4 regions of the Vibrio sp. 1F263 genome follow, and region 2 is predicted to be linked to each of the others. Evidence: predicted binding sites of a transcription regulator. Region 2 holds the regulator's gene; each other region holds the start of a gene.

Region 1 (7,743 bases), on a different contig from region 2:
TATAGAAATCTTCAATCAGAATCTGGTTCGTATCTAAATTGAGCTTGATACTTGGCTCTATGAACATGTCATCATCAATGGTCACTCCCTCTGCTTGCAGAGAGAAAATGGCTTTCTGTTGCTTCCACAGCTCAAAAGGCAGTTGGATATTTTCTAGTGAGGCATCAAAAGCTGCGAGGTGGCCGTCTTGCCACTCTACATCGCTACGCAGAATATCTAAGCTATTGATGTGATTGATCTGAATACCTGCCACATCCCATTCTTTGCTTAGTAGGCTTTGGGTCTGTTTCTGATTGAGTCGTAAGCCATCGACGGTCACATTCACCAACGACCAATTTTGCTGATACTGCTCTGCTTGACCAGAAATTTTGGCACCACGCCAGTCAAACGAAGCGCCATACAGGGTGCTATCACTTGGTTTAAGATCTAGATCAATCAACAGGTTATCGAACGCTTCGCCTTGCCAATACAGCTGTGAGGCAGAAAGTTGGGTTTTTCCATAAGGTAGAAGTGAGTTGTCGTTGTTCCACGTTGGGTCGGAGATCTGAAGATCGATGCCTCGCGCGTTAAAGTCTGGGGTTGAAAAGTCGAGATTGTTGATGGCCAGCTGGTGGATCTTAATGCTTGGCTGGGTAAATAAAGAGGTGAACGTTTCTAGGTCGTCGGCTTCTAACTGTAGGCCACTGATTAAAACGGATTCAAAGACCAGTTTGGCCTCCGTAATCGAGCTAGAGCTGAACCAAAGGTCAATCTTGTCGATATACAGCGGTGTTTGTTTTTCAGGTTGGCTTTGGGTAATGCCCATTAAGGTGATGTGATAAGGCGCCTGGTACTCAACATCTTCAATGAGCACACGTTGTTCAATCGCATGTTTGATAAAAAAGTTAGTAATATCCGTACGGTATTGGGTTTGTAGGCTTAATAGCAATGCTGCGATAGTTGCAACGGCGATAGCCAACGCAATGCCGAACACCATGAATACCTTTTTCATTCCCTGAAAGCCTTAAATTTCAATTGTCTCAAAACAGAGTGGAACAAAAAGGGACAAGCAGCAACAAAAAAGCCCCTCAAAAGAGGGGCTTGCTACAAAAATATCACTTTAAATTGGACGTTCGCTTTTGGCTAAGCCCGAGCAGATGGTTGTGTTAGTCCAGTTGAGGGCCTGCCGCAACCAGTGACTTACCTTCAGCGTTGTCTGTGTACTTATCAAAGTTGTTGATGAAGCGCTCTGCTAGATCTTTCGCTTTGCTTTCCCATTGTAGAGGGTCAGTGTACGTGTCACGTGGGTCAAGAATCGCTGGGTCAACATCGTGCAACGCTAGTGGTACTTCTAGGTTAAACATAGGGATAACCTTAGTCTCAGCTTGGTCGATTGAGCCATCTAGGATAGCGTCGATGATGCCACGAGTATCTTGGATTGAGATACGTTTGCCAGTGCCATTCCAACCAGTGTTCACAAGGTAAGCTTCAGCGCCAGCTGCTTCCATACGCTTCACAAGTACTTCAGCGTACTGAGTTGGGTGAAGAGTTAGGAATGCCGCCCCAAATGCCGCAGAGAACGTTGGTGTTGGTTCAGTAATACCACGCTCTGTACCTGCTAGTTTCGCAGTGAAGCCAGATAGGAAGTGGTACTTCGTTTGCTCTGGAGTCAGTTTAGAAACAGGTGGTAACACACCAAATGCATCAGCAGTCAGGAAGATAACCTTTTGAGCGTGACCGGCTTTTGATACTGGCTTAACGATGTTGTCGATATGGTGAATCGGGTAAGAAACACGAGTGTTCTCGGTTTTTGAGCCGTCATCAAAATCGATAGAACCATCGCCACGAACCGTTACGTTTTCTAGTAGCGCATCGCGACGGATTGCATTGTAGATTTCAGGTTCTGCTTCTTTAGATAGGCGAATGGTCTTGGCGTAACAACCACCTTCGAAGTTGAAGATACCATCGTCATCCCAACCGTGCTCATCATCACCGATTAGCTCACGTTTAGGGTCGGTTGATAGGGTTGTTTTACCGGTACCTGATAGGCCGAAGAAAATCGCTACATCGCCTTCTTCACCGACGTTAGCACTACAGTGCATTGAAGCAATGCCTTGCAGAGGAAGTAGGTAGTTCATCATTGCGAACATGCCTTTCTTCATCTCACCGCCGTACCAAGTACCACCGATGATTTGAACGCGCTCTGTTAGGTTGAAAGCAACGAAGTTTTCAGAGTTTAAACCCTGCTTTTCCCAGTTAGGGTTAGTTGTTTTAGCACCGTTCATTACCACGAAATCAGGTTCGAACGTTGCTAGCTCTTCGTCTGTTGGACGAATGAACATGTTCTTAACGAAGTGCGCTTGCCATGCTACTTCAGTGATAATACGTACACTTAAGCGCGTATCAGGGTTAGCACCACAGTAACCGTCAATGACAAACAGGCGCTTGCCAGATAGCTGAGTTGTCACAAGCTCTTTAAGCTCATCCCATACTTCAGTTGTAATCGGTTTGTTGTCGTTTTTGCCTTGATCTGACCACCACATGGTATCGCGCGTGGTGTCATCTTTAACGATGTACTTATCTTTTGGTGAGCGGCCAGTAAAGATACCAGTGTCAACCGCAACAGAGCCTAGTTCCGTTACTACGCCTTTTTCGTAGCCTTCCAAACCTGGCAGTGTCTCTTCAACGAATAACTGCTCGTAGCTAGGGTTACGAAGAACTTCAGTAACGCCAGTCAGTCCGTGCTTAGTTAGATCAATTTGTGCAGCCTTAGTATGTTCCATAACGGTCATAGGTGCTCCTTGTAGGATATTTTGTAGGGATTTTGTATTAATTTTTTATTGTTATCTGCTCACCATGCTAGCAACGAGGCTCGGGGGAAACAGGGATATAGCTCAAAAAATATCCATATTAACCATGGGGTTTTAAGCGCCTCATCACATATTGGCCTGACTAGTCTATCCTGTACGCAAACCTTTGCGCTAGAGGAGAGAACATTATTAATTGATTAAAATTAAGAGGTGATTTTATTACGAGATGTTACGGAGTTTGCGATATTTTGATCACAAAAAAGGCCAGCGTTGCGCTGACCTTTTTGGGGTAAATTACGTGTTTTTGGTACGCCGTAAATTAATGAACCGTATTGCTGCCTTTATCTGCTGCTTCTGCATACAGAGCGTCAACATCATTCTTGTCGAACGAGTAGTTTGTGCCACAGTAATCGCAGTGTAGAGCAACGCTACCTTCCGTGCTAAGAATGTCGTAGATCTCTTCTTGAGCGACAGTAATGATAGCGGCACCGCTTCGGTCACGTGAACAACCACAGAAGAATTCAACCGGTTGTGGTGTGAACAGTTGTACTTTCTCTTGGTTGTACAAACGGTAAAGCAGTTCGTTTGCTTCTAGAGTGAATAGCTCTTCATTTTTAACTGTGTCAGTTAGCTGCTCTAGGTGCTCGAAGTCGTCTGGCGTACCAGTGCCGTCTGGCATCACTTGTAGCAACATACCAGCAGCGTGTGCTTTACCTTCATGCTCACCAGTGCGCAACCATAGACGTGTCTTTAGCTGTTCAGAGTTTGCGAAGTAACCTTCAAGGACTTCAGCTAAAGTGTCACCTTCAAGACCAACGATACCTTGGTAACGCTCACCTTTCTTAGGATCGATAGTGATCACTAGGTGACCTTTACCTATTAGATCGTGCAGGCCAGCGTCGTCGGCAATGTCACCATCAAAGCGAGCAACGCCACGGATCTTCTGATCGTTATCGCCATTGATAACAGCTAGAGATACAGGGCCATCACCTTGCAGTTGCATCGTGATAGAGCCTTCAAACTTTAGAGTCGCTGTTAGTAGCGTCGTTGAAACCAGTAGCTCACCCAACAGCTTTTGTACTGGCGCTGGGTATTCCTTGCTAGAAATAATCTGTTGGTACGCTTCGTCCATCTGTACCAATTCACCACGAACTGATAGGTCTTCAAATAGGTAGCGATTTAAAACATTACTTGTAGACATTGGGTTGGCCATTTGGCTATTCCTTCTAGCTTATTGAGTCTTGAACTTGATTATGTCACGACGTTGCTTTTTATCTGGGCGACGTTCTGGTGCTGGGCTATGAGCGTTCAGTTTACGTTGTGTTGCAAACTCTTCTCTCTTTGCCAAGCTCTCGGTGGTTTCTTCATAGAGTGTCTGAGCTATAGGAGCTCCACCACGATGGGCCGAGATTTTCTCGATTGTCACCGTCTTTTCTTCATTACCTTGGCGCAGGGTAATCACTGCTCCAAGTTCGACAATTTTACTTGGCTTGCTGCGCTGACCATTATAGTGGACTTTGCCACCATCGACCATATTGCGAGCAATAGACCGGGTTTTGTAAAAACGAGCTGCCCACAACCATTTATCGAGTCTGACAGCTTCATTAGTAGTTTTCATATAGGGCTGTGCCTTATTAAGTGAGAAATGAATGCGGTTTAACTGTAATGAACAGTGCGCAACATGCTTTTAATTACATTAAGTAGAAGCTTAAAGTGGAGGCGGTTGGCATTTTTTTCAAGTCATAATACAAAATAGCCATGTAATGCCGCTTTATAGATTTGCTATGATATAGTTCAGGATCTTATGCTTAAATAAGCTTGGTATCGAACGAATGAATAAAAAAGCTGAAAGTTTAATGATTTGCAGCATTTGTCGTCATGAAAAGGGGCAAGGAAAGTGAACTTTTTAGAGCTCAAGAATCGCGCAGGAAATTCTCCTGTGTTGAGCCGCTTATTAGAAAATGGATTTGTACTTCAGCAGAAACTAAGCCTAGCGATGTGTTGTATGTTGATTGCAGCTTCCGCATGGATTTTAGGACAGCTTGCATGGTTTATTGAACCTGCTGAGCAAACCGTCGTGCCTTGGAAAGCAACAGCTTCATCGTCTTCTACTCCTCAATCGACCCTTGATATCTCTTCTTTGCAGCGGAGCAACCTTTTTGGTGCCTATAACCCAACCACGCCAGTTGTGGTTGAACAGCAAGTTATCCAAGATGCGCCAAAGACACGATTAAATCTAGTTTTGGTCGGTGCTGTTGCCAGTTCTAATCCAAAACGGAGCTTGGCGGTGATCGCTAATCGCGGTACGCAGGCGACCTACGGAATTAATGAAGAGATAGAAGGCACTAGAGCTAAGCTTAAAGCCGTATTAGTCGATCGTGTGATTATTGATAACTCAGGTCGAGACGAAACCTTGATGCTTGAAGGTATTGAGTACAAGCGTTTAGCTGTCTCAGCCCCTGCGCCACCTCGCGCTTCTTCTTCGGTTCGTGGTAATAACCCTGCTTCAGCAGAGCAAAAGCTAGATGAAATTAAAGCGAAGATAATGAAAGATCCGCAACAAATCTTCCAATATGTTCGACTGTCTCAGGTGAAGCGCGACGATAGCGTTATTGGTTATCGTGTGAGCCCTGGCAAAGATTCAGAACTTTTTAACTCAGTAGGGCTCCAAAACGGAGATATTGCTACTCAGTTAAATGGTCAAGACCTGACTGACCCCGCCGCTATGGGCAACATATTCCGTTCTATCTCAGAGCTGACAGAGCTAAATCTCGTCGTCGAGAGAGATGGTCAACAACATGAAGTGTTTATTGAATTTTAAAACTTTGCGTCTAACGAAGGACGAAAGTGTAGGAGAAGTACGTGAAGCATTGGTTTAAGAAAAGTGCATGGTTATTGGCAGGAAGCTTGATCTGCACACCCGCCGCCATCGCGAGTGATTTTAGTGCCAGCTTTAAAGGCACTGATATTCAAGAGTTTATTAATATTGTTGGTCGTAATCTAGAGAAGACGATCATCGTCGACCCTTCGGTGCGCGGAAAAATCGATGTACGCAGCTACGACGTACTCAATGAAGAGCAATATTACAGCTTCTTCTTAAACGTATTAGAAGTGTACGGCTATGCAGTCGTTGAAATGGACTCGGGTGTTCTTAAGATCATCAAAGCGAAAGATTCTAAAACCTCGGCAATCCCAGTTGTTGGCGACCGTGATTCGATCACAGGCGACAGCGTTGTGACACGTGTTGTGACGGTTCGTAATGTCTCGGTTCGTGAGCTATCTCCTCTGCTTCGTCAACTGAATGACAACGCGGGCGCGGGCAACGTGGTGCACTACGATCCTGCAAATATCATCTTGATTACCGGCCGTGCGGCGGTTGTAAACCGTTTAGCAGAGATCATCAAGCGTGTAGACCAAGCGGGTGATAAAGAGATTGAGGTCGTTGAACTAAAGAATGCTTCCGCCGCGGAGATGGTGCGTATAGTCGATGCACTAAGTAAAACCACAGATGCTAAAAACACCCCTGCCTTCCTGCAGCCTAAATTAGTTGCCGATGAGCGTACCAATGCAATTCTTATCTCAGGCGACCCTAAAGTACGCAGTCGTTTAAGAAAGTTGATTGAACAGCTTGATGTTGAAATGGCGACTAAGGGTAACAACCAAGTTATCTACCTTAAATACGCAAAAGCGGAAGACTTAGTAGATGTGCTGAAAGGCGTGTCTGACAACCTGCAATCAGAGAAACAAACATCAACCAAAGGCAGTTCATCGCAGCGCAACCAAGTGATGATTTCGGCTCACAGCGATACTAACTCGTTGGTGATTACCGCACAGCCAGACATCATGAACGCGCTGCAAGACGTGATCGCTCAACTCGATATCCGTCGTGCCCAAGTTTTGATTGAAGCCTTAATTGTTGAAATGGCTGAAGGTGACGGCGTTAACCTGGGTGTGCAGTGGGGCAACCTAGAAACGGGTGCCATGATTCAGTACAGCAATACCGGTGCATCGATTGGCGGTGTGATGGTGGGACTAGAGGAAGCAAAAGACTCGACAACCACTAAAGCGGTTTACGATAAGGATAACAACTTCCTACGTAATGAAACCACGACTGAAAAGGGTGACTATTCAACTTTGGCTTCTGCACTTTCTGGTGTTAATGGCGCTGCAATGAGTGTCGTTATGGGTGACTGGACTGCCTTAATCAGTGCGGTCGCGACCGACTCAAACTCAAACATTCTGTCTTCTCCAAGTATCACGGTGATGGATAACGGCGAAGCGTCGTTTATCGTTGGTGAAGAGGTGCCCGTTCTAACCGGTTCTACAGCAGGTTCAAGCAACGATAATCCATTCCAAACGGTTGAACGTAAAGAAGTGGGTATTAAGCTAAAAGTCGTGCCGCAAATCAATGAAGGTGACTCGGTTCAACTGCAAATAGAACAAGAAGTATCGAACGTATTAGGGGCAAACGGGGCAGTAGATGTTCGTTTTGCTAAGCGTCAGCTAAATACGTCAGTGATTGTTCAAGATGGTCAAATGCTGGTGTTGGGTGGCTTGATTGACGAGCGCGCACTGGAGAGTGAGTCTAAGGTCCCATTCTTAGGTGATATTCCTGTTCTTGGACACCTGTTCAAATCAACCAGTACTCAGGTTGAGAAAAAGAACCTAATGGTATTCATCAAGCCAACCATTATTCGTGATGGCATGACTGCAGATGGTATCACACAACGCAAATACAACTTTATTCGTGCTGAGCAGCTGTACAAGGCAGAGCAAGGCTTGAAACTGATGGATAACGATAATATTCCAGTACTTCCTAAGTTTGGCGATAGCATGAATCATCCTGCTGAAATCCAAGCCTTCATCGATCAAATGGAAGCAGAATAATGGCTGAATTGGTAGGGGCGGCACGTACTTATCAGCGCTTGCCGTTTAGCTTTGCGAATCGCTACAA
Region 2 (7,743 bases):
AATACGCCACAAGAGGTTTTTAACTCGAACCAACAACTCGCGAAGTTCGAAGGGTTTAGTAACGTAATCGTCTGCGCCCATTTCAAGGCCAACGATCTTGTCAATGCTATCCGTGCGTCCAGTAACTAAAATTATTCCAATGTCTGATTGACTGCGTAATTCGCGAGTTAGCATCAATCCATCTTCGCCTGGCAAGTTGATGTCTAACATAATGAGGTCAACGTTATTTTCTTCTAACATTTTTCTCATTTGAGCCCCGCTTTCAGCTTCGCTCACTGTGTAACCTTCATTCTGGAAATATCCAACCAGTTTACTTCGGGTTACCACATCATCTTCTACGACTAATACGTGATAGCTCATCTACACCACTTTTCTTATTTAATAGTTTCAGTGACCATTCTATTCATAACTCGTAACAATTCTAGTACTACAGAAGATAAAAGCCAGAAACATGATTTTTTTTTGATACAAGACAATCTTAAACCTTGCTATTTGTCGCCCATCGCAATTCAATATAGGCATTACTACTAACGAGTAACTTTGCGTTTCGCAAATAACCTTGTTATTCAGCCTTGGTGTGCCTATACATAAATCACTCGACGATGCTAGGTATACACACACCACAAGACTAAATCAGGATCTAAGAAATGAAAGATACGAAAGCATTCAACGAACAACGAGCAGAAATATACTGGTGGCTATCAAGCTTGTTCGCTAAAGAGCTCACTCAAGAAGAACTCGATCACTACCACTCTGTTGAAATTCGTTCTTTCCTAACTGGTTTAGGTGAAAATGAAACACTAAAGCCGGCGATTGATAGCTTAGTGGATGCGCTAAACCGTCTACAAACACGTGAAGATGCTCAATTAGAATTGTCTGCTGACTTCTGTGACTTATTCTTAAAGACTGATAAACATGGCGCACTTCCTTACGCTTCTATGTATATCGGCCAAACTGGCCTATTGAACGATAAGCCAGCAAAAGATATGGAAGAGATCATGGCTAAACACAACTTAGTGGTTAACCAAGACCTAAAAGAGCCAGCTGACCACATTGCTATCGAACTCGATTTCCTAGGTAATCTAATCATTCGTTCGAACGAAACTGAACTAGAAGAAGAACTAGAGAAATCCTTTGCTGTTCAACAGCAATTTATCGAACAGCAACTGCTTACTTGGGTACCAAAGTTCAACGTTAAATGTCATGACATTGACACATTCGGTTTCTACGCATCAGTCTCATCCCTGCTATTGGCATTCTGTAAATTAGACACTCAATACCTAGCTGGCGAATAAGCTTTTTTTGACGACTCGATAAATAAATTCAATAGAATTGTGACCATTCACCCGGATTTCTGGGTGAATTTTATTGCGAGTAATTTCTAGTCAGTCTAAAATTGTGACCGCAAACGATAAAATATGAAACATTCACGAAATGCTACACTTATTGAAGTTCAGAGCATTTCGGTGTTAAGACAAGCCGCTCAATAGCGGTTTTTTGTTTTTTAGCACTTTAGTACCCAAAGAGCCCTACAAATTTAAGCTCTTAGTTAGGTAGCTTAACGGCTACTTCATTCCGTACTTTGGGAAAGTAGCTTCTAATAGGATAAAAACATGGCCACTATAAAAGATGTCGCACGCTTAGCCGGCGTATCAACAACAACCGTTTCTCACGTAATCAACAAAACTCGCTTTGTTGCTGAAGCGACTCAAGAAAAAGTAAACAAAGCCGTAGACGAACTGAACTATGCGCCAAGTGCCGTTGCTCGTAGTTTGAAGTGCAATACAACCCGCACCATCGGTATGCTAGTGACTCAATCAACTAACCTATTTTTCTCTGAAGTTATCGATGGTGTTGAGAGCTACTGCTACCGTCAAGGTTACACTTTGATCTTGTGCAATACGGGCGGTATCTACGAAAAGCAACGTGACTACATTCGAATGCTTGCAGAGAAACGTGTAGATGGCATCTTAGTTATGTGTTCTGACCTGACTGAAGAACTAAGAGAGATGTTAGACCGTCACGCAGACATCCCTAAAGTTATCATGGACTGGGGCCCTGAAAGCTCTCAGGCTGATAAGATCATCGATAACTCTGAAGAAGGTGGCTACCTAGCAACCAAATACCTCATTGAGCGCGGTCACTCCAAGATTGCATGTTTAAGTGGCCACTTAGACAAAGCAGCGTGTGTTGAACGCATCTCAGGTTACAAGCGCGCACTCAATGAAGCGAAGATTACTGCCGATGAAAATATGATCATCGAAGGCAACTTTGAATGTGACACAGCTGTGATTGCTGCTGACCAAATCATTGAGATGAAAGATCGCCCTACCGCAGTATTCTGTTTTAACGACACGATGGCATTAGGACTGATGAGTCGATTACAAGAAAAAGGCATTCGTATTCCTGAAGATATCTCAGTGATCGGTTACGACAACATAGAATTGGCTGAATACTTCTCTCCACCGTTAACGACGGTTCACCAACCTAAGCGCCGTGTTGGTAAAAATGCATTCGAAATACTACTAGAGCGTATAAAAGACAAAGACCACGAGAAACGCGTCTTCGAAATGCACCCTGAAATTGTTGAGCGAAGTACAGTTAAAACGTTAAATTAATTGATGTAATGAGTTTAGTTTAATCAAGCGCACCTTTAGGTGCGTTTTTTTCCTCAACAAACAAAGTGCACTTGCATGCATAATTCAAAGGTCATTAATTGAAGCAACATCACATTTTGAAATAAGAAGTGTGAGCCTAATTCAACAAAAACTTTATTCTAATAACCCAGTCACGCACAGGGCAAACCACTTGAAAAAGTGGGACGCAAAGCTTCCGGCCTAAACCACTCGTTGGTATGGTAGCGGGGTTACCGATGGCAAAATGCAGTAACTACTAATACTTTAGTAATTTACAGCCTATTGACAATTTAATTGCAACATTTTGCTAATCTCTCGGACCTGCTTATTTGGTGGCGTAGTTCAAATACACCGAGATAAATAACATGGATAAACCGATACTAAAGGACTCAATGAAATTATTTGAGCCCCTAGGAAAAATTAAGTCACGCTCAATGTTTGGTGGATTCGGGCTTTTTGCTGATGACACTATGTTTGCCCTGGTTGTGAATGACCAGTTGCATATACGAGCTGACAAATGCACAACGCAACAATTCGAACAACAAGGATTTCAACCGTACGTCTACAAAAAACGTGGTTTTCCTGTCGTTACTAAATATTTCGCTTTACCTGAAGGCTTATGGCAAGACCAAGAGAAAATCTTGCAGCTTGCGACTACGTCTCTAGGTTTTGCTAAAGAAGAGAAAGCTGAACAATCTTCTGCTAAACCAACTCGACTCAAAGATCTGCCTAACCTTCGACTCGCCACCGAGCGGATGTTGAAAAAGGCAGGGATCGATTCTGTAGAACGTTTATATGAATCTGGCTCTGTAAACGCATTTAACGCCATCAAAGAATCGCACGCGTCTTCTGTCAGTATTGAACTGTTATGGGCCCTAGAAGGCGCGATCAATGGTACACATTGGTCTGTTATACCGCAGCAACGTCGTGAAGAGCTTATCAATCACGTCAATTAACATTGTCAGTGCAAACTATCTAGATAACTAAGCCGCATTTTTGCGGCTTTTTTTATATCTGGTGAAAGTTATTCTATGCTTTGCCTGTCTATCTATACTAATGGTTTACATTGAAAAACTAATGGTATGCATTGAAAATTTAGAGGAAGTATCAATGAGTAAAAAAATGATATTGGGTATTGTGTTGGTCATAACCATCGTCTTGTTAGGCGTCAATTTCGGCCAGTACTTAACGCTTGAAAATGCAAAAGCCCAGCAAGCTGTGTTGAATGACTACATCGAGAGCAATTTCATTGCCGCTGCCGCTATCTACTTTGTCGCGTATGTCATGATTACGGCTTTCTCAATTCCTGGCGCCGCCGTTGTTACACTGTTAGGCGCTGCGCTGTTTGGGTTTTGGAACAGTTTACTACTGGTGTCTTTCGCGAGCGCTATTGGTGCAACCCTCGCCTTCTTAAGTAGCCGTTACTTGTTACGTGACTGGATCCAAACCAAGTTTGGCGACAAGTTAGCTACCATAAATAAGGGCGTTGAAAAAGACGGTGCATTTTACTTATTCTCGCTACGTCTAATTCCTGTTTTCCCGTTTTTCCTTATCAATCTATTGATGGGTCTAACACCGATGTCGGTGAGTCGTTACTATATTACTAGCCAAATCGGTATGTTGCCGGGTACCGCCGTTTTCTTGAATGCCGGAACTCAACTCGCAGAAATTGATTCACTTTCGGGCATCGTGTCTCCCTCAGTACTGTTGTCATTTGCCTTACTGGGTGTATTCCCAATTATTGCTAAATGGTTAATGAACAAATTTCGCTCAGCACCTGTCGCTGAGTAACGTATATAGCTAAATAACTAAGTAACTAAGTAACTAAGTAGCTAAATAGCTAAATAGCTAAATAACGCATGCAGCCAAATAAGGTTCTATTTCAATGAAAATCTTCAGTGCATCGAATCCGACAGAAGCTCATATCATCTGTGGATTGTTAGAAAGTGAGAATATTGCGTGTGAAGTCCGTGGTGAGGGTTTGTTTGGTTTAAAAGGTGAAATCCCATTTACCGAAGATACAGACCCTTACGTATGGTTATATGAGCCAGAACTCGCTAGTAAAGCCCGCACGATCGTCAATGACTACCAAAAACAGCAAGATTCGATCATCTATGAAGAGTGGCGTTGTGGTGAGTGTCATGAAATCAATGAAGCACAATTCGGGTCTTGTTGGCAGTGCGGCGCTGCTTCGCCTGAATAGCAAAGTTTCAGTTATTACAGACACGATTCGGTCAAATACCTCCTCCAAATAAAAACGGGAAGCTAAATTAGCTTCCCGTTTTTATTTTAATTCTATTGGATCATCGAGCCTGATAACCAACCCAGAGAATCACTGAATTTGCTTTTGGATAAAAGCGATAGATTGTTGATTGAATTCTTCAGGATTTTCTACATTACATACATGCCCACAGTTGGCAATTTCTACCAACTCGCTCGACTCGTGCGCTTCGACCATTTCTTTAACGGGTTTGATGAACATGTAATCGCGCTCGCCCATCAAATACAAAGTCGGAATCGGCAACTCCCTGTCTTTAAAGTATTTCATCAATGGGTTCACATCAGCCGTGAGGATAAACCAGCGCTTGAACTCTTTTTGGCACAGCTTTTTCGCTTCGCGGATAAACAGGTGACGTGATTCTTTCTGACTTTTTTGCGGCATCACAACATAAGCAAAAAGGCTGTATAGCCACATATAAGGAATGATGTGCTTACTCAGGTTTCCTAATTTGATTAAGACTTGAGATCGAGTGTTGAGTTTAGTGACAGCACCACCAAGCACCATCGAACGTACTCTGCTTGCCGCCAGTTCGGCCACGTTACGAACGATAATTGTACCCAAAGACATACCAACAAAGTGTGCGGATCGGATTTTTAGATGATCTAACACTTTAAGAATATCGAGCGTTACTGATTTGAACGTATAACGGTTCGAAATCAGATCTTTAAGTATGTTGTCTGATTTACCGTGCCCTCTCAAGTCAATGAGAAGCAAGTTGAAATGCTGTTTATACGCTTTGATCTGCTTAAACCAAATGGAGGAACTGCCCCCTGCGCCATGCACAAACACAACCCACTCATCACTCGTAGGGTGAGTAAATGTTTTATGAAATAATAAACTCTCAGACATACCTATCGCTTAATTTATTTATTTATTTATGGAGCTAAGCCTCATCACAAGGCGATGACTAAGGGTATCACGCAATTAAGAATTTTAAGTGATAATAGTGTCAAACCCAACACTAGTCATGTGAATACCTGACCACCTTTTCTACCTGACTAAAATGAGTTTGCAAGCTTTGTCTTTGAAAACGTGATGTGATCTGACCAGAAAAAAAAAGGCACTCTTTCAGCAGAGCGCCTTCTTTTATTATGAACAGTTGTTATTCAACAACTGTATTTTAAAGCTAAGTCAACAAGTTAAAATGCAGAATGGTACATCGCAAGATATTCTTCTGCCGCATCTTCCCAACTAAAATCTTGTTGCATCGCGTAAAGTTGAACGCGCTTAATTTCAGATGGATTTTGAGCATAAAGTAGTAATGAGCGATGTAATACCGCTAGTAATGCTTGCGGTGTTGGTTCTTCAAAAGCAAAGCCTGTTGCTATCTCGGGATCCTGATCGTAATCATTCACACTGTCCTTTAAACCACCAACAGAGCGCACAATAGGCAAAGTGCCGTAAGCCATGCTGTAGATTTGGTTCAAGCCACAAGGCTCAAATTCAGAAGGCATCAAGAAAAAATCAGAGCCCGCTTCAACCAAATGCGCTAGTTCATTATTGTAGGCTTCTACGAATGAGAACTTGTCTGAATGAAGTGCTGATAACTCTTTCAATTGACTCGCCAAAACCGGATCACCAGTACCGACAATCACGATCTGCAATTCGTTTTTCAAGAACTGCTCGATGACAGGCAGTAAGTAATGAACGCCTTTTTGGTTGGTCAAACGACAAACCATGCCATAAACCGCACAATCGGTAACGGGTAAACCAACATCTTGTTGCAGTTTTTGCTTACAAGCAGATTTTCCACGAGTCATGCTGTGTTTCGTTGCTTTGAATTTACGAGGAAGGGAAGCGTCTGTTTCCGGGTTCCAAGCTCCATAATCACAACCGTTGAGAATACCAAATAAGTCGGCCGAACGATGTTGGAACTCTGCTGCCATGCCATGGCTACCTAACTCCGTTTTCAGCTCTTCCGCATACGTTGGGCTTACTGCATTGACCTTATCGGCACACATCACCCCTGCTTTTAGCATGGTGACATGCGTGTCACTTACAGATGCTTCAGGCACATTGTAACTGTGCATCTCTGGCAGACATTGCAGTTCATCGTATGCGAACACCCCTTTGAAAACTGCATTGTGAATCGAGATAACACTGCGCGTATTTTCAAAGAATTCGTGTTGTTGATAACGTGATTTAAGCAAGAAAGGCACAAAGCCTGTGTGCCAGTCATTTGCATGAATGATATCAGGTTGGAACGCGAGCTTAGGAAGCATATCCAAACAAGCCGTACTGAAGAACGAAAAGCGCTCTCCGTTATCAGCATACGCTTGATTGTTCTCTGCGTACATTTCAGGACGGTCAAAATACTTGTCACATTCAATAGCGAAGATTTGAACACCTTCGACACTCAACTTTTTGACTTGATAAGCAGTATGAGGCCAATAATCGAGCTCGGTCGACAAAATCACTTCAGCTGAATCAATGTTTGGAATGTTTCTATAAGCAGGGATGGTCACTCGAACATCTTGTTCGAGTGTTTGTAACGCTTTTGGCAGTGCCTTGGCTACATCAGCCAAGCCACCACTTTTAATCAAGCCTTCAACTTCAGACGCTACAAAAAGTACCGAGAGAGTCTTAGTAACCAACTCGAGCTCCTTTGGAAATAACTACTACACCATCGTCAGAGACATGGTAATGCTTTTTATCTTCTTTCAGATTTACGCCAATCTGTGTTCCAGGTGCGATATCTGCATCTTTATCGACGATGACACGACGAAGTACGCAACCTTCACCCACTTTCACATCACCGAGTAAGATACTCTCACTAATATCACACGCTGATGCGATATTACTGCGGAAACCCAATACACACTTCTC
Region 3 (7,743 bases), on a different contig from region 2:
TTCGGAAAAGTACCCGTTTGCATTGAGCCTTGCCGACTTGCAACTCGAAGTCGAATACCTGCCGGCACGCAAGCTGATTTACGTTCATTATCAATCGGGCAGTCGAAAGTTATCGCCAAAACGTTGGGAGCTCCCGACATGGTCTGGCTGGCGTATTCAGTACAAAAAAGCGAGTCGGATAATTGATATCAAATAGATGGATTAGTTTTATCTCTAAAATATTAATCAAATAGGTGCATATATGTTTTTTCAGTACTTATTTTGTTACAAGTTTGATTTTTATATGCCTTTTTAACCAATCAAAAGGTCATAAAAGACTATTCTTCTATATCCTATTGCTATAAAGAAAGAGTTGATAGATATTGAGTATATTGTGTTGTCAAAGTGTCGGGGGACATCATGGATAAACAGACAGAGACGCGTGTAGAGTTTGATTACACAACATTTCTTGGCGCCTCATGCAGTAAAAAATGGACTTTTCTGGAAGCACTCACCACGATTGCGCCAGTATTTAGTACTGTCTGGCGAGATAGCATTAAAGAGCTCGCAAGCCCTGAAGATCGTTTATGGCAGATGGCATTGAAATCGATGTCGACGCGTAAAAGTGATGAGTCAAACATTGTTACCTTACTCAAGCTAGCCAAGCTAGAGGGGATCACTGAACTCAAAGTTGCTATGCCATATTCTCTTGAAGAAGAGCAGATCGAGTACATTGAATCGCGCAGTCATTTGGTGATTGCCGAGAATACTGGAGAAGAGTTTACTATTAAGCTTTAATCTATCAGTATTGCTTAGAGCTTAGAGCTTAGAGCTTAGAGCTTAGAGCTTATTGCTTAGAACATATCGCTTAGAAGCTAGCTCAAAGAATATTAAAAATCGCACACGAAAAAGGGCCTCAATAATGATGAGGCCCTTTTCGTATCTGGAACTTGTGTTTACGAGCTTACTCGCTTTCTAGAATGCAATCAGTCAACTAGACCATAGTCAGCACGCAATACATCGATGATCTCTTGCTTAGGGTTCTCACTCAGTACGATTTCCGCGCCTGTAATCTTCGCCGCGATATCAAGATAAGTGCGCGACAGAGACATCAATGAATCCAATGGAAGTTCATTGTCACGAGCTAACGCTTCACGCTCTGGCATACGCTCTTTGTTCAAAAGAATATCAGCATCAGGGAAGTAGTTAAGTAGGAACTGGCGGAAACCTTCTTTTGAATTCTCAACGATGTTGCCGTTATTGTATTCCTGAGTATCCCAAATGCGAGATGAATCTGGGGTACCGACTTCATCCATGTAGATAAGCTTTTCTTTGCCTTGAGCATCGTTCACATAGCCGAACTCAAATTTCGTATCGACAAAGGTTTGATCGACTTTTGCTAGCGCTTGGCTAATTACGTTGAAGCCTTCTTTTAGAAGTTTCTCGTAATGCGCAATGTCACTTGCTTGAGTAAAATTGAATGCTGCGAAGTTATCTTCGATGTTGTTACGTGTGATGTTCACATCATCAGCTTCTGGAACGCCAGGAATACCTTGCAAAATCCCTTTTGTAGAAGGCGTGATCAGTAGCTCAGGCAATTTCTTGTCTTTCTCAAGGCCTTCTGGCATCTCGATACCACAGAATTCGCGTTCGCCGTTTGCGTATGCACGCCACATTGAACCTGTGATGTATTGACGACAAATCGCTTCGATCATGACTGGGCGAGCTTTTTGTACAATCCATACGAACGGGTGAGGGATATCAAGAATATGACTGTCAGCGAGGCCGTTGTCTTTAAACAATTTGAACCAGTGGTTAGAGATAGCATTCAGAGCTGCACCCTTACCTGGAACACCTTTTAGATTCCCTTCACCACGCCAGATACAATCAAATGCAGAGATACGGTCACTGATCACCATGATTGCTAAAGGCGCATCTGGTGCTACATCGTAGCCTTTCTCTTTAATTAGTCGTTGGCTATCTTCTTCAGTTAACCAGTAGACTGAGCGAACCTTGCCACTGTGGACAGGTTTATCAGTACGGATTGGTAGGTCATCATTTACGGCAAGAACTTGATCAGCAAGGCTCATTTAGACATTCCTATCTTTTATCAAACGTCATACAGAGAAGTGCGGTGTGCACATGATTAGACGGGCATTATACCCAATCTACTATTTGCTTCCAGAGAAAAAGCAAACGATTGCTAAATCTATTGATCAAATAAAAACCCCCGCCTAACTATTCGCTAGAAAATTGGCGAATTGTAGGGCAGGGGAAGGCAGTATATTTGGACTGTGTTTTGGAGCTATGCTGTTAAGTTAACTTAAGTTTGTTAGCTAAAAGATTAAGCTATGTTTATGGGCTATGTTTATGGGCTATGTTTTTGATCCAAAATGTTATTAAGTCAGGCGGTCTAGTGAATACGCTCTGAATTGGCATCAATAAAGAAGACTTCACACTGAAAGCGCAATCCTAATGTTCTTAGGTACTGTTGGCTGAACTGATCAATCGATGCACTTGCAACAATCGCACTCGCATTCTTAGATCGAATGGCTTTCTCGACGGTTTCTACTTCTGTCATTTGATTAGAGGCTTTCATGTGAATAACACGATCACAGCAAACATTATGTTGCTGCAGCTGTTTAGCCGATGGTCTTGGTGTTTGAGCCGTAAACAGTAACCACTGATGTTGATTGGACAGCAACGCCATTTTGGCAAACAACGCTTCTTCGTTTGAACTTTTTGTGTCACGAGAGACGGATGTAAATGCGCAGTGAGTTAGCGGGCTAGAGTGTTGTGCTTTAACGTGTGCTGGAATCATTTTGCTGTCCTTATATACATGCTGTATGTGTATACAGTAGTTTTTGTTGCTTATAAGATCAAGCGTTTTTTGAGGGATTATTGGACGATCTTGCTTGGGTATGGAGGTGGCTTTTATTTAAGTGATTGAAAATAGAGTGAAAATTAAATTTGAATGAATTTGTTGTTTTGTCTCATAAGTTGAAGAAATGTGAGCTTTATACAGGTGTACACAGTGGTTTTGACAGAAAAGTACTGTATACACCTGTATAGAAGATAAGAAGATAAGAAGATAAGAAGATAAGAAGATAAGAAGATAAATCTCAGATACAAAAAAAGCGCCTTAGGCGCTTTCTTATATTTCAACGGTGTTGCTTATCTCAATGTCGCTTGGGAGAGTTTTGCTCTCATTTCCATTTCACCAATATTGAACTGGCGAACATCAATGGTGGCCATATCATTGCACTCTTGACATGCATGATGACACTTACCATCTAGGTAGTCGTGCTTTTTAACTAGGCTTGGCTTTTTGCACCAATCACAAACGCCTTCTATTGTGAACATATTCTCTCCTCACCTGTTTAAGTCAGGTGTATTTTCGGCGCAAATTATGACACAAGTAAGACTCATTAGTTAATAGTTTGTTACCTGTTTTTGAGAGGGGGATCGATTGCAGTACTAATAAAATCGATATCTTTGCGACTTTGGAAATCGAGTTTGCTTGGTTGTTTACGTTTTTGCAACACTCTTAAGGATGGTTTTTAGCGAATTGTTCAAACGTTTCATCTCTTCGTCACATCCGTAACCATCTGGGTGGTAGATTTTGGATAGCTGTTTATATCGAATTTTAATGCTTTTTTGATTCGGAATTGAGCTAGGTGTATACCCAAATAGAGCGCAGGCTACTTGTAAATTGTTCAGGCTGTTGTCATTTTTCTGTTTTTTTAACTCATGGAACATCGTGTGCAGCTGACGTTTCTGCTGCTTAATAGTGAAGTCCTTCGAGCTAAGCTGTGCTTCAAGTGTCTGCTTTTGTTGCCCCAATTCACCCGATTTTAGAGCGTGTCTTCTTTTTGATATCACCAGAGTCATGATAATGCTGACAATTGAAATCAACACGGCTAAGGCTGTGCCAATTAGATAGTCTGAATACGTTAGGTTAGAACGTGTTACCTGCTCTCTAGAGGGCAGATAAGAAGGGGAGCTACTTGCTCGCTTTGGATTAGATAGCCTCTGATTCGTGCTGCTTTCAGCAATGACGTTGTCGTTGAGCTTTTCAATCGAAGAGATCTGCTTGGCACGTTGCTGGTTGAATTGCGCTTCCAGTATGCGGTTATAGCCATCTTCGGCTTTTGGATTGTTTTTTAAGGCCGCTTCATACCATAGCTGTGCTTCATCTAATGGTTTTAGGAGTTCTTTCTCAAGTGAGGATTCGTAGAGCTTTGCGACTTCGATAGGCGCGCGCTGGTTACCTTGCAAGGCTGATTTAATAAACCATTCTAAAGCTAGCTTGTTGCTTTGCTCTACACCTGATCCTGCCAAGTACCATTCAGCCAGCCTAAATTGCGCATTTGCATTGCCGTTTTCTGCGGATTGCGAGTACCAATAAAATGCATCGTTGGTGCTCAAAGGGACATCATTACCTGATTCATAAGCTTGAGCTAGTTGGTATTGAGAAACTGGATCTTGAGGTTCTATCGAGAATGCGACGTTGCTTTCTGCATGAACGAAGTGTGCAGTAGAGAACTGTATTGTGGAAAAGATGAGGGTAAAAAATAGAGTTCTAAGAAGTGATGATGACAGAAAGTTGGATAGGATAAACAATAGATAAGTCTCGTTAAAAAGCCCAGAGTCGGTATATCAGTATGAATATGGCTAGTCGTGTGACTTTGAACAAGCAACACGACGATAAGCAACTATATAGAGGTTAATTCAATAGATAAAGACGAACTGGGCTTTAATCGTGCTACTTAAGCGGCAAGATTTGAATTTCTACGCGACGGTTACAAGCGCGACCTTGAGAGGTGTTGTTGTCACACAGAGGGTAACGTTCACCGTTACCACGAGCAATGGCACGGCCTGCAGCAACGTCTTGAGAGATCAAGAATGCACGAACCGATTCAGCACGACGCTCAGAAAGAACTTGGTTAGAAGACTCGCTGCCTGTGCTGTCAGTGTGACCTTCGATCACTAGGCTAGTGTCTGGGTATTCAACTAAGATGCGCGCAACGCCGCGAAGTGTTTTGTGGATGCTTGATTCTAAAGCGTAAGAACCAGAATCGAAGCCAATGCCGTTCTCTAGGCGAAGTAGAAGTTGGTTCTCACCAACACGCTCTACTTGAACGCCTGAGTTCATGAGTTCTTCACGAAGTGCAGCTTCTTGCTGGTCAAAGTAGTAACCGATACCACCGCCAACTGCGGCGCCACCTGCTGCGCCGATGAGTGCACGCTTACGACGGTCTTTAGAGTCGTCACCCGTAGCAGCACCAGCAACAGCACCGGCGATTGCACCAATTAAAGCGCCTTGAGTTGCGGAATTAGTCTCAGATTCGCCAGTTGTCGCGTTTTGGCGTTGTGTCGCTTGACAGCCCGTTAGAGCAACAGTGAGTGCCAGGGCTAGTGTGATTTTTTTCAACGTATTTCTCCATCATGTACTTCTGTCAAACGCATGAATTACGAAAGACAACAATAAGTCCTATTGGTGGTTTTTATCAATACGCTGAAGCAATGTAAAGTGGCTCTATGATTTAGTTATCTTTTTAACGGCTTGAGTTCCGCCAACAGGTCGATTTACAGACAGTTTTCGGCCTTTCTTCAAACCAACTTCATAGTCTGCGGTGAGGTTTTTCATCGCTTCTCTGAGTTGTTGTTTGAACGTTTCACGGTCGATGTTTTGGAATTCTTTATCAATGTAGTTATTGATCTTGTTGTTTGACTCGTCGTCTGGGGTGATAACAGGCAGTTTTTCAAGCGCACCTTCTACCCAACCCGAAACGTAAGAGTTTACGCGACGTGTTACTTCTAGTGTCCCTGTTCCCGAGCCCGCAAAACTGTTTCTGAATTGGCCAGTGTGCTCATTCAGTTCACGATAAATAATATCGAACGCAAAAGCCGCGAAGATAGCGCGATCGGCTTCACCAATGAATTCAACGCGTTTAAGGCCTTTGTGATTCAGTAACACGGCTTCTACGCCAAACTTGGTGTTAATACCACGAATAACACGCAGCAGTGTAGAGCTGATATTTGCAGGTAACAGGTGACTGGATTGAGTTTTTCCCATCTTGATAAATTCAATATCGTCCTTTTCGAGACCATATTTCAGCATCAAGTTATGCGCCATTTTTATCGCATTGGCAGCTTCATTGACGTTCGCAGAGTTTCCAAGCTCAAGACACTTGGCAATTTTCTTTAGGGCTTTTTTCTTATCCATCGACAACTTAATCATTACCGCAAATTTTTAAAAGTCCAACATTTTACATGTTTTGGCGAGTAACAGCAAAGTCAAAAGTCATTTGTAGGAATGTGGTGAACGATTATGGAAGATAAGGACATAGGAAGGAAGCGGCGGGTCCCGGACAAAACAAAACGCCATCAAGAGGATTGATGGCGTTAGTGACACGATTTTCTTGATTAACTAGAGTATTTGTAACCTAGATTCCAAGTTCATCGAGTAAATCAGCTGCAGAATCGTTGCCTGAACTTTGCTCTGGCTGCTTTGGTTCTTGCATTTTTTTCTGAGTCGCTTCAAGAATACTGTCTGGACATTCGTCTTCAGCGATTTCGAATTCTTCCAATTGGATGAATTCTGTTTTGTCCATTGCAAGCTCAAGGTAGAAAATGTTGTTGTCGGCAGTTGAGAAAGTAACACGACGAGCTTGCGGGCGATCTAAGTTAGTATCAACAGAAAGGTTCACTTGCTTGTTCAATGCCAGCATTTTCGGTTGGTTTTGTGTGATGTTAGTTTGCAGTTCTTTACGGATTTTGTTGGTAAAGTCGCCAACCAACTGGTTCATCAACTCACCTAATACATCACCTACTTCGTCTGAAGTATGAAGTACAGCGAGTTCGTCTTCAGGCATGCCCATATTACGCATGTAATTTGTGTAGATCTCTAGCGCTGCTTTCGACGTAAAATTGATAACAACAAGACCTGAAAACCCGCCGTCGAACAAGACGAAACAACCAAAATCTGGCTTAAGACTTGTCTTGTTGATCTTTTGAACCATGGCTGAGTAGGACACCTGTGAAGCCGTCGCTGAAGTAAGTACGTTTGAGACTGATTGGCATAGCTTAAGAAGAATATCTTCAGTTGTGACTGTTTTGCTTTTTTTCATTGTTATTTGCTCATGGAGATGTCGTAAAAAAGTTATCTACTATCTTACTACTGAATTAAGACGAAAGTGACTATTTCTCCATTCTTGCACCGAGATTCTTATTTGATCACCTTTTTATATGATCTTAATAGTAGTAAAGTGACGAAATTCAAAGAAAAATATTAAAAATCTCAGATAACCCAATGCTGATAGGATCAGCGAAGTAGGGGCAGGAAGCAAATGTTACCAAGACTTCAACTCAATGCTGATGTCGATCCAGTTGTCGTACGCTTTTTAGATGAACTAAAAACAGCGGGCTTTACTGGCGACATTGAATCTCAATATTCTAGCCGTTTGGCTGTGGCGACTGATAACAGTGTCTATCAGCAATTGCCGCAGGCAGTTATTCTCCCTAAAACAACCCAAGACGTTGTGCTGCTCGGTAAAGTGGGTGCAAAATCTGCTTACGAACGCGTGACCTTTTCCCCTCGTGGCGGTGGTACCGGTACTAACGGACAGTCTTTAACAAAAGGCGTCGTGGTTGACCTGTCTCGTTATATGAACAAGGTTCTTGAGATTAACGAGCAAGAAGGCTGGGTAAGAGTTCAGTCGGGTATCGTTAAAGACCAATTGAACGATGCTGTGCGTCCGT
Region 4 (7,743 bases), on a different contig from region 2:
TGTACGCCCTTTCGGTTTCATCTTGGTAAGCGCTGGCTTGGTTAAGTGAAAAAAGTACGGTCAGTTTATGGAAGTCGACTTTATGCAGTTCATCAATTTGGGAAGGTGTTTGATCTTGGGTGAGGAGTTGGTATGTCTTGGACGGGAGTTTGCTTTGATAAAGTTCTCGGCCTAGCAGGCTCTCTTTTGCGGGGTAGGCAATATCGAGTTGACTAAACAGCCATTGGTTTTTCTTCTGTACAATTTCAGGTATTTCGTTATTCATTCTTTTAGTACCTACGGTTAGTATCCCCAAATGTCACAGCTATTTGGAAGACATATATTCGACTGAGGTGCCGAGCTACAAGCACAGAGCATACAGAGCATGACCAAGGCCAACAAGTACTTTAAATGCTTCATATTTTCCATTATCCAACAACATCCTTTAAGAACTTAACGAAAAGCTCTACACTCGTATTCAAGCTTTCAATATCCTTATAGTAAACAGAACTCTATAAATAAAAAGGACTTCTTATGAAAAAAGCCTTAATAGCAGCGGGTATCATCACAATGTTGGCTGGCTGTTCGGACAACGAGGTTGGCGACGTCTCTCTTGGATTCTTCACAATGAAGGATATCAAAATGTCTTCTTTAGATGATGATAAAATCGCAGGTGTGACTTGTCATATCGCTTCAATCGAAGCAAACCTTAGCCTTTCCGATCCAAGCGATAGCTCTATTTCTTGTCGTCAAACCGGTGAAATTACATCAGAAATGATTGCTAAAATAGACAAAAGCAAATCTGGTGAAGTGGTGTTCAAACAATCAAAAAGTATCTTCTTTAAAACAATGAAGGTTCGTCGTATCTACGATGCAGAGAATCAATCGCTGCTTTACTTGTCATACACCACCAAAGAAACAGAAGGCAGTTTCAAGCATAGCCTTTCAACCGTTCCCCTATGGGGTACTGAGGCTTACGTTGATCCAGCAACACTCCTCCCAGCGGAATAGGCTCACGTAAATGCCCTCAAGCGAAAAGTAAAACGAGTCACCTGTACAGACATCGTACAGGTGATTCTAAATGTAATAAAAATGAAAGAATCAGAAACAAAATGTGATATCATTCGGCAAAATTTTTTCACTGTATTTTTCATATGAAGTTTCCTGGACAGCGTAAATCTAAACACTACTTTCCAACTCACGCACGTGATCCGTTGGTCAACCAAATGCAACAAACGCCTAAGCTTCACCGCGCAACAATTGTCGGTGTTGGTCAAACGATTGTTGATATCGAAGCCCGTGTTGATAACGCGTTCCTTGAAAAATATGAGCTGAGTAAAGGTCACTCACTGGTATTGGAAGAGAGTAAAGCAGATGCGCTGTACGAAGAGTTAGTTGAGCGCGGTTTGATCACGCATCAATACCCTGGCGATACTATCGGCAACACACTGCACAACTATTCCGTACTTGCAGACAGTAAATCTGTATTGCTCGGCGTTATGTCTAAGAAGATTGAAGTTGGCTCATTTGGTTATCGTTACCTTTGCCGCACTTCTTCTCGTATGAATCTAAATCACCTTCAAACGGTTGATGGTCCTATTGGTCGTTGCTACACGCTTATTTCTGAAGATGGTGAACGTACGTTTGCAATCAACGAAGGCCACATGAACCAACTGCTTCCTGAAAGCGTTCCTGAAAAAGTGTTCGAGAAAGCATCAGCATTGGTTGTGTCGTCATACCTAATGCGCGGCAAACCTGAAGATCCGATGCCAAAAGCGGTACAAAAAGCGATTGAATACGCGAAAGCGCACAATGTGCCAGTTGTACTAACACTTGGTACTAAGTACGTGATCGAAGGTAATGCGGAATGGTGGCAAGAATATCTGAAAGAAAACGTAACCATCGTCGCGATGAACGAAGACGAAGGTGAAGCGTTAACGGGTGAAAAAGATCCGCTTCTAGCTGCTAACAAAGCACTTGAGTGGGTTGACCTCGTTCTCTGTACTGCAGGCCCTATCGGTTTATACATGGCTGGCTACACTGACGAGCCTGCGAAACGCGAAACCACTCTGCCATTATTACCGGGTAACATTCCTGAGTTCAATAAATTCGAGTTCAGCCGTGCTATGCGTAAGCAAGACTGTCAAGATCCGGTAAAAGTCTACTCTCACATTGGCCCTTATCTTGGTGGCCCGCGCGAAATTAAAAACACCAATGGTGCTGGTGATGGTGCACTTTCTGCACTTTTACACGACATGGCAGCAAACAGCTACCACCACGTGAATGTACCAAACTCAGAAAAGCACGAGCACTCGTGTCTAACGTATTCTTCTCTGTCTCAAATTTGTAAGTACTCAAACCGTGTAAGCTATGAAGTGTTGACTCAGCACTCTCCTCGCCTTTCTCGTGCACTACCTGAACGCGAAGATAGCTTAGAAGAAACATACTGGGATCGTTAAGCGACTCTATTAGGTAGTTAACTCTTAGAGGTTAACGCCAAGTTGGATTACCCATTCCTTGAAGGGCTGCTATATGCAGCCCTTTTTGTATTCAACACCAATATAACGGCAGCTGAAGGTAATCAGATCGAATATTTTTCTCGTTTAAGATTTGATCTCGCGCAATGACTCTTTAGATCTGTTATCTTCCAGCACATAATTGATGTGGTTTGCCTTTACTTGGCAAATTTATACAGTACTATCGCCACGCAAACGTTTACGTACCACCTTTCGGTTCTGATATAAGGATCAAATATGCTGTCTGATATTGATATTTGTCGCTCTACTCCCCTTAAAAACATCAGTGAAGTTGCCAAGCAAGCTGGCCTGCACCACAACGAACATCAGCCATTAGGGCAATACAAATCTAAAGTGTCTCTCACATCACTTGAACGCCTCGCTAGCCAACAAGATGGTAAATTAGTCGTGGTTACGGCCATCACACCGACGCCTCTTGGTGAGGGCAAAACCGTCACCACTATCGGACTAGCACAAGGTCTAGCAAAGATTAACCAATCCGCTATGGCCTGCATTCGCCAACCTTCAATGGGCCCGGTATTTGGTGTAAAAGGTGGTGCAGCCGGCGGTGGCTATTCACAAGTTGCCCCAATGGAGCAATTGAACCTTCACCTGACTGGCGACATTCATGCCGTAACAGTCGCTCATAACCTCGCATCTGCCGCTATTGACGCTCGTTTGTATCATGAGCAACGTGAAGGGTTAGAAGCCTTTGAGGCTCGCTCAGGCTTAAAAGCTCTGGATATCGACCCACGCAGAATCGTGTGGCGACGTGTACTTGACCACAATGACCGCGCACTGCGTATGATCACGGTTGGCAAGAACGAAGCAGACAAAACAATTAATGGCTTTGAGCGCGAGGATGGCTTTGACATCTCAGCCGCTTCAGAGCTGATGGCTATTCTTGCTCTCACTGATGACCTCCAAGATTTAAGAAAGCGTATCGGACGAGTGGTACTCGCATACAACAACCAAGGCTTGCCATTAACTGCAGATGACTTCAACGTAGCAGGTGCTATGACAGTCACAATGAAAGACTCCATAGAGCCAACATTGATGCAAACCCTTGAAGGGGTTCCTACCCTAATCCACGCGGGGCCATTCGCTAACATCGCACACGGTAACTCTTCTATTATTGCCGATAAGGTTGCGTTAAAGCTAAGTGACTTTGTCGTGACGGAAGGTGGCTTCGGCTCAGATATGGGTTTTGAGAAAGCATGTAACATCAAAGTGAAAGCATCGAAAAAAAATCCAGATTGTGCTGTTATTGTCGCAACATTACGTGGTCTAAAAGCCAACTCAGGTTTATACGATTTGAGACCAGGAACTCCGCTACCAGATTCAATCTTTAATGATGACCAAGACGCGCTTATTGCAGGGTTTGAGAACCTTAAATGGCACATCAACAGCGTTAAGCAATACCAAGTGCCTACCGTTGTTGCGATCAATCGATTTCCACAAGATTCAACTCAAGAGCTCGATGCTTTGAAACAGATGATCACCGACTTCGACCCAAGCGTTAGTGTTGAAGTAAGCGAAGCATTTGGTCAGGGTGGCGAAGGGGCGACTAAATTGGCTCACGCCGTAGTAAAAGCTTGCCAAAAACAGAGTGAATTTAAGCCGTTGTATCACTCAAAGCAAAGCCTAGAAGAAAAACTGATGGCCGTCGCTGAAGTTGGCTATGGCGCAGCAAGTATCTCGCTATCTCCACTGGCTAAAAAACAACTGGCCGAATTCAAACTGCATGGCTATAACGACCTATCGGTTTGTTTAGCAAAAACACCACTATCGATCTCGACAGAAGCACACGTAAAAGGTGCACCATCTCAGTTTGACGTACCCGTTAGGGAGCTAAAACTGTGTGCTGGTGCTGGCTTTATTTACGCGCTGTGCGGCAATGTAATGACCATGCCAGGCCTACCGGATAAACCGGCTTTTATGTCGTTGGACATTGATAGCAAAGGAAACATCGTTGGCTTAAGTTAATTACGACCAGACATAGGCTAAAAATCCGCTTTATCTAGAATAACCTGTCCGTACTATGCTCCCCATTATATTTGCGGACAGGTCTCGTTTCTGATACCTAATTGCTCAATTAACACCCCAAGTGCAATAAATTTCATTAAAAACGAAATAATATGCACATCTGATTATAAGTTTTGGGTCAAGATCACATTAATAGGCCTACAAAATATATAGTATTGCGCTGATTTTTCGAGGACAGTGATGAATACGAGTATAAAAAAACTGATCAGCCAATTTCTATGTACCTTGTTTGTCCTAGGATTAGTCCCTGCTCTCTATATAAACTCTGAATTTGAACGGGTTGAAGCCCAGTATGCGCTAAACATCAAACAGTCTAATCAAAACCAAATCGAATACAGCTTCCGTCAACTCGCTATTATTGTTGAGCAAATATCAAACGCGGTTCCCTCTATTGCCGCCTCACAGACCCTACTTCGTTCCATTTCCGAGCCTTCAGTTACTAACAAACAAGCACTGCAGGATCTGTGGGTTGTATTGGCACACGGGCAACAATACTACTCTCAACTGCGTTTCCTAGATCTAGACGCTAATGAAGTATTCCGCGTCAACTATAAAGATGGCCACGCAAGTGTCACTCCAGACCACGAGTTACAAAACAAATCCTCTCGCGATTACTACAAAAAGCTACAAGAATTAGAGATTGGAGAAGTTAAAGCTACAGGCATTGATCTAGAAGTTGAAAATGGAGAGTTAGTTCGCCCCTTTTCGCCGACACTTCGCATTATGACGCCTGTCACTGTAGGGGAGCACATTATTGGCTATTTCATTGCTAACCTAAATATGCGCGAGATCTATGATCGCTTACATTACCAGATAGGTACATCAGCGACAGTTCCGGTCATCCTTAATAATACTGGTCATGTCATCATGGGTCCCGACCCTGAGGATTCATTTGGGCATGTGATTGAATCACGTTCAGACAAGACGTATGCAAAACTAGCCCCAGGCCTGTGGCAGAATATTCAAAGCGGCACCTCATCCAGCTATTTTGATGGTAAAAACTGGTATTTTCACTCTGACATCAGCCCTAAGATTAAGCAGTTTGAAGGACCAATTTATATGGTTCTTCATATTGAAGAACATCAATTTAACACTCAGTTTCAACAAGAAAATCACGCCATAGTCGTTCAGATAATCATACTCTCGATATTGATTTCAATGATATCTGCAGGTTTCGTACTGTGGAACAGAAATCATAAAAAGAACAGTATCGAAAGCCAACTCGCCAAAGCGGCAATGAACGGTATGTCTGCCCTATTAATCACAGACAAAAATAACCGAATCATAAAAGTAAACCAAGAGTTCACCCGTGTCAGTGGCTACGAGTTAGAAGATGTAAAAGGTAAACAGCCTTCATTGTTTAACGCTGGCCGATATAATGAAGAGTTCTACACTAAAATGTGGAGCGTCATTAAAGAGACAGGGATGTGGGAAGGCGAAGTGGTGAACCGACGAAAGGATGGCACCTTCATCACGGAAATTCTTCGAATACAAACCATCAAAGACTCAAAAGATGTGATTCAATTTTATGTTGCATCATTTGTTGATATCAGCAAACACAAAGAGCTCGAGAATAAATTGAGAAACCTTAGCGAAAAAGATGCACTATCTGGCTGTTGGAATAGACGAAAGTTCGACCTGGAGCTTCGTGACGAGTGTTCTCGCGTTAGTCGTTACCCTACTCGCGAGCAATCTTGCTTAGCCATATTGGATATTGACCATTTCAAACGCATTAACGATAGATTTGGACATGATTATGGCGATAAAGCCATACAAACCGTAGCACAGGTACTGCAACGTGAATGCCGAGATACCGATTTCGTGGCTCGTATTGGGGGAGAAGAGTTTGGGGTTATCTTGCCTCACACGACACCACAAGAAGCCGACTATGTGCTTAATAGGCTGAGAATCGCGATCAGTATCGAGTTCGACAACGTCGTTACAATAAGTGGCGGAATAACCAACCTAACAGGTGAACCTGCACTCAATTATAAGTGCGCCGATTTAGCTCTTTACGAAGCAAAAGCAGTAGGTAGAAACAGTGTATGTTTGTTCCTTGATAGCGAAATGAGCGAAATTGCATAGTGGGAGCCTGCATCGCACCACCGCCCCGCTAACTTATTCATTTCACTCTAGAGTCGTTCACTCAACAATCAACTTGGTGCGGGGTAGAACTCCAGCGTATTCCCTTCGACTACCAGAATGCAATCCATATTCGCAGCATGGGCTGCCTGCTTACCAAGGTGAGTATCTTCAAACACAACACACTGCTTTGGCTGTAAACCCATACCAAAACAAGCAGCTAAGAAAGTATCAGGGTTTGGTTTATGATTCTTCACATCTGTCGCTGTCACTAAGATATCCAACTTACTCAAGATATCCGTTTTATCTAACAGTTGTTCTGCGCTCTTGCGTTGACTGCCCGTTCCAACCGCAATCTTCTTGTCACCGAGATGGTCTATCAAAAGAGAATACGTACAAGGGATAATATCTCCTTTGTCTTCAATAGCTGCAAACGAAGCCATTTTAAACGTAGAAACCGCTTGTGGGTCGAGCGATAAACCGTACTTACTATTTACCTCACCAGCGATCTTATAACTCGGCATTCCACCTAAGCTATGCAGCCAAGACGCTTCGAAATAAAAGCCGAACTCTTCCGCCGTTTGTTGCCATGCTTTCACATGTGCTGGCATTGTATCGATCAACGTACCGTCCATATCAAAGATTAATCCTTCATACGCCGTTAAATCAATTTTCATCACTACTACCACTCTTTAAGAAAGTTACTGATACCATACCCAATATTCAGTATCATGACCCCATATTACTGTTCAAAATGGATGTTTATGTTACAAATATCTAACTCTGTTTCAATTCAAGACTGGGAACTCCAGCTAACCGCGATCAGAGCTCAAGGAGCCGGAGGTCAAAACGTCAATAAAGTATCGAGTGCGATACATTTACGTTTTGACATAAAGCACTCAACCCTACCCGATTTCTATAAAGAAAAACTCCTGGCACATAAAGATGGTCGTATCACTAAAGATGGTGTGATTATCATTAAAGCTCAACAGTACAGAACTCAGGAGCAAAACCGAGACGATGCTTTGGTACGTTTGAAAGAGCTGATCTTAGAAGCAACAAAAGTTCAAAAAGTGAGACGAGCAACCAAGCCAACACGCGGCTCTCAAAAAAGACGTTT

Evidence for each region. Region 2 encodes PurR, which represses purine synthesis genes. Its sites were predicted from a motif close to TNANGNAAACGTTTNCNTNA; they were not measured.
Region 1: the regulator PurR is predicted to act here: its motif matches at 2,944-2,963, upstream of pckA (phosphoenolpyruvate carboxykinase (ATP)).
Region 3: the regulator PurR is predicted to act here: its motif matches at 2,168-2,187, upstream of ACED25_RS16825 (phosphoribosylaminoimidazolesuccinocarboxamide synthase).
Region 4: the regulator PurR is predicted to act here: its motif matches at 2,683-2,702, upstream of ACED25_RS05725 (formate--tetrahydrofolate ligase).

What each region holds. Positions count from the first base shown of each region.
Region 1 is NZ_JBGONI010000010.1:72,044-79,786, reverse strand. Features, by position in the region: gene ACED25_RS09410 (AsmA family protein) at 1-991, opposite strand, end outside; gene pckA (phosphoenolpyruvate carboxykinase (ATP)) at 1,146-2,771, opposite strand; gene hslO (Hsp33 family molecular chaperone HslO) at 3,109-4,002, opposite strand; gene hslR (ribosome-associated heat shock protein Hsp15) at 4,021-4,407, opposite strand; gene gspC (type II secretion system protein GspC) at 4,687-5,610, shown strand; gene gspD (type II secretion system secretin GspD) at 5,652-7,676, shown strand; gene gspE (type II secretion system ATPase GspE) at 7,676-7,743, shown strand, end outside.
Region 2 is NZ_JBGONI010000001.1:74,698-82,440, forward strand. Features, by position in the region: gene torR (two-component system response regulator TorR) at 1-360, opposite strand, end outside; gene torD (molecular chaperone TorD) at 648-1,295, shown strand; gene purR (HTH-type transcriptional repressor PurR) at 1,614-2,618, shown strand; cyclic di-GMP riboswitch class I at 2,789-2,874, shown strand; gene ACED25_RS00345 (TfoX/Sxy family DNA transformation protein) at 3,002-3,592, shown strand; gene ACED25_RS00350 (TVP38/TMEM64 family protein) at 3,747-4,427, shown strand; gene ACED25_RS00355 (DUF2007 domain-containing protein) at 4,522-4,839, shown strand; gene ACED25_RS00360 (alpha/beta fold hydrolase) at 4,969-5,766, opposite strand; gene glgA (glycogen synthase GlgA) at 6,057-7,511, opposite strand; gene glgC (glucose-1-phosphate adenylyltransferase) at 7,501-7,743, opposite strand, start outside.
Region 3 is NZ_JBGONI010000029.1:30,650-38,392, reverse strand. Features, by position in the region: gene ACED25_RS16835 (helicase-related protein) at 1-196, shown strand, start outside; gene ACED25_RS16830 (transporter) at 400-777, shown strand; gene ACED25_RS16825 (phosphoribosylaminoimidazolesuccinocarboxamide synthase) at 966-2,069, opposite strand; gene ACED25_RS16820 (SulA-like leucine-rich domain-containing protein) at 2,393-2,800, opposite strand; gene ACED25_RS16815 (hypothetical protein) at 3,154-3,342, opposite strand; gene ACED25_RS16810 (hypothetical protein) at 3,508-4,602, opposite strand; gene ACED25_RS16805 (OmpA family protein) at 4,745-5,413, opposite strand; gene ACED25_RS16800 (DUF2786 domain-containing protein) at 5,519-6,208, opposite strand; gene ACED25_RS16795 (DUF3334 family protein) at 6,429-7,112, opposite strand; gene ACED25_RS16790 (FAD-binding and (Fe-S)-binding domain-containing protein) at 7,332-7,743, shown strand, end outside.
Region 4 is NZ_JBGONI010000006.1:26,073-33,815, reverse strand. Features, by position in the region: gene ACED25_RS05740 (hypothetical protein) at 1-265, opposite strand, end outside; gene ACED25_RS05735 (CreA family protein) at 514-990, shown strand; gene ACED25_RS05730 (inosine/guanosine kinase) at 1,134-2,438, shown strand; gene ACED25_RS05725 (formate--tetrahydrofolate ligase) at 2,733-4,481, shown strand; gene ACED25_RS05720 (diguanylate cyclase) at 4,722-6,626, shown strand; gene ACED25_RS05715 (beta-phosphoglucomutase family hydrolase) at 6,695-7,300, opposite strand; gene arfB (alternative ribosome rescue aminoacyl-tRNA hydrolase ArfB) at 7,388-7,743, shown strand, end outside.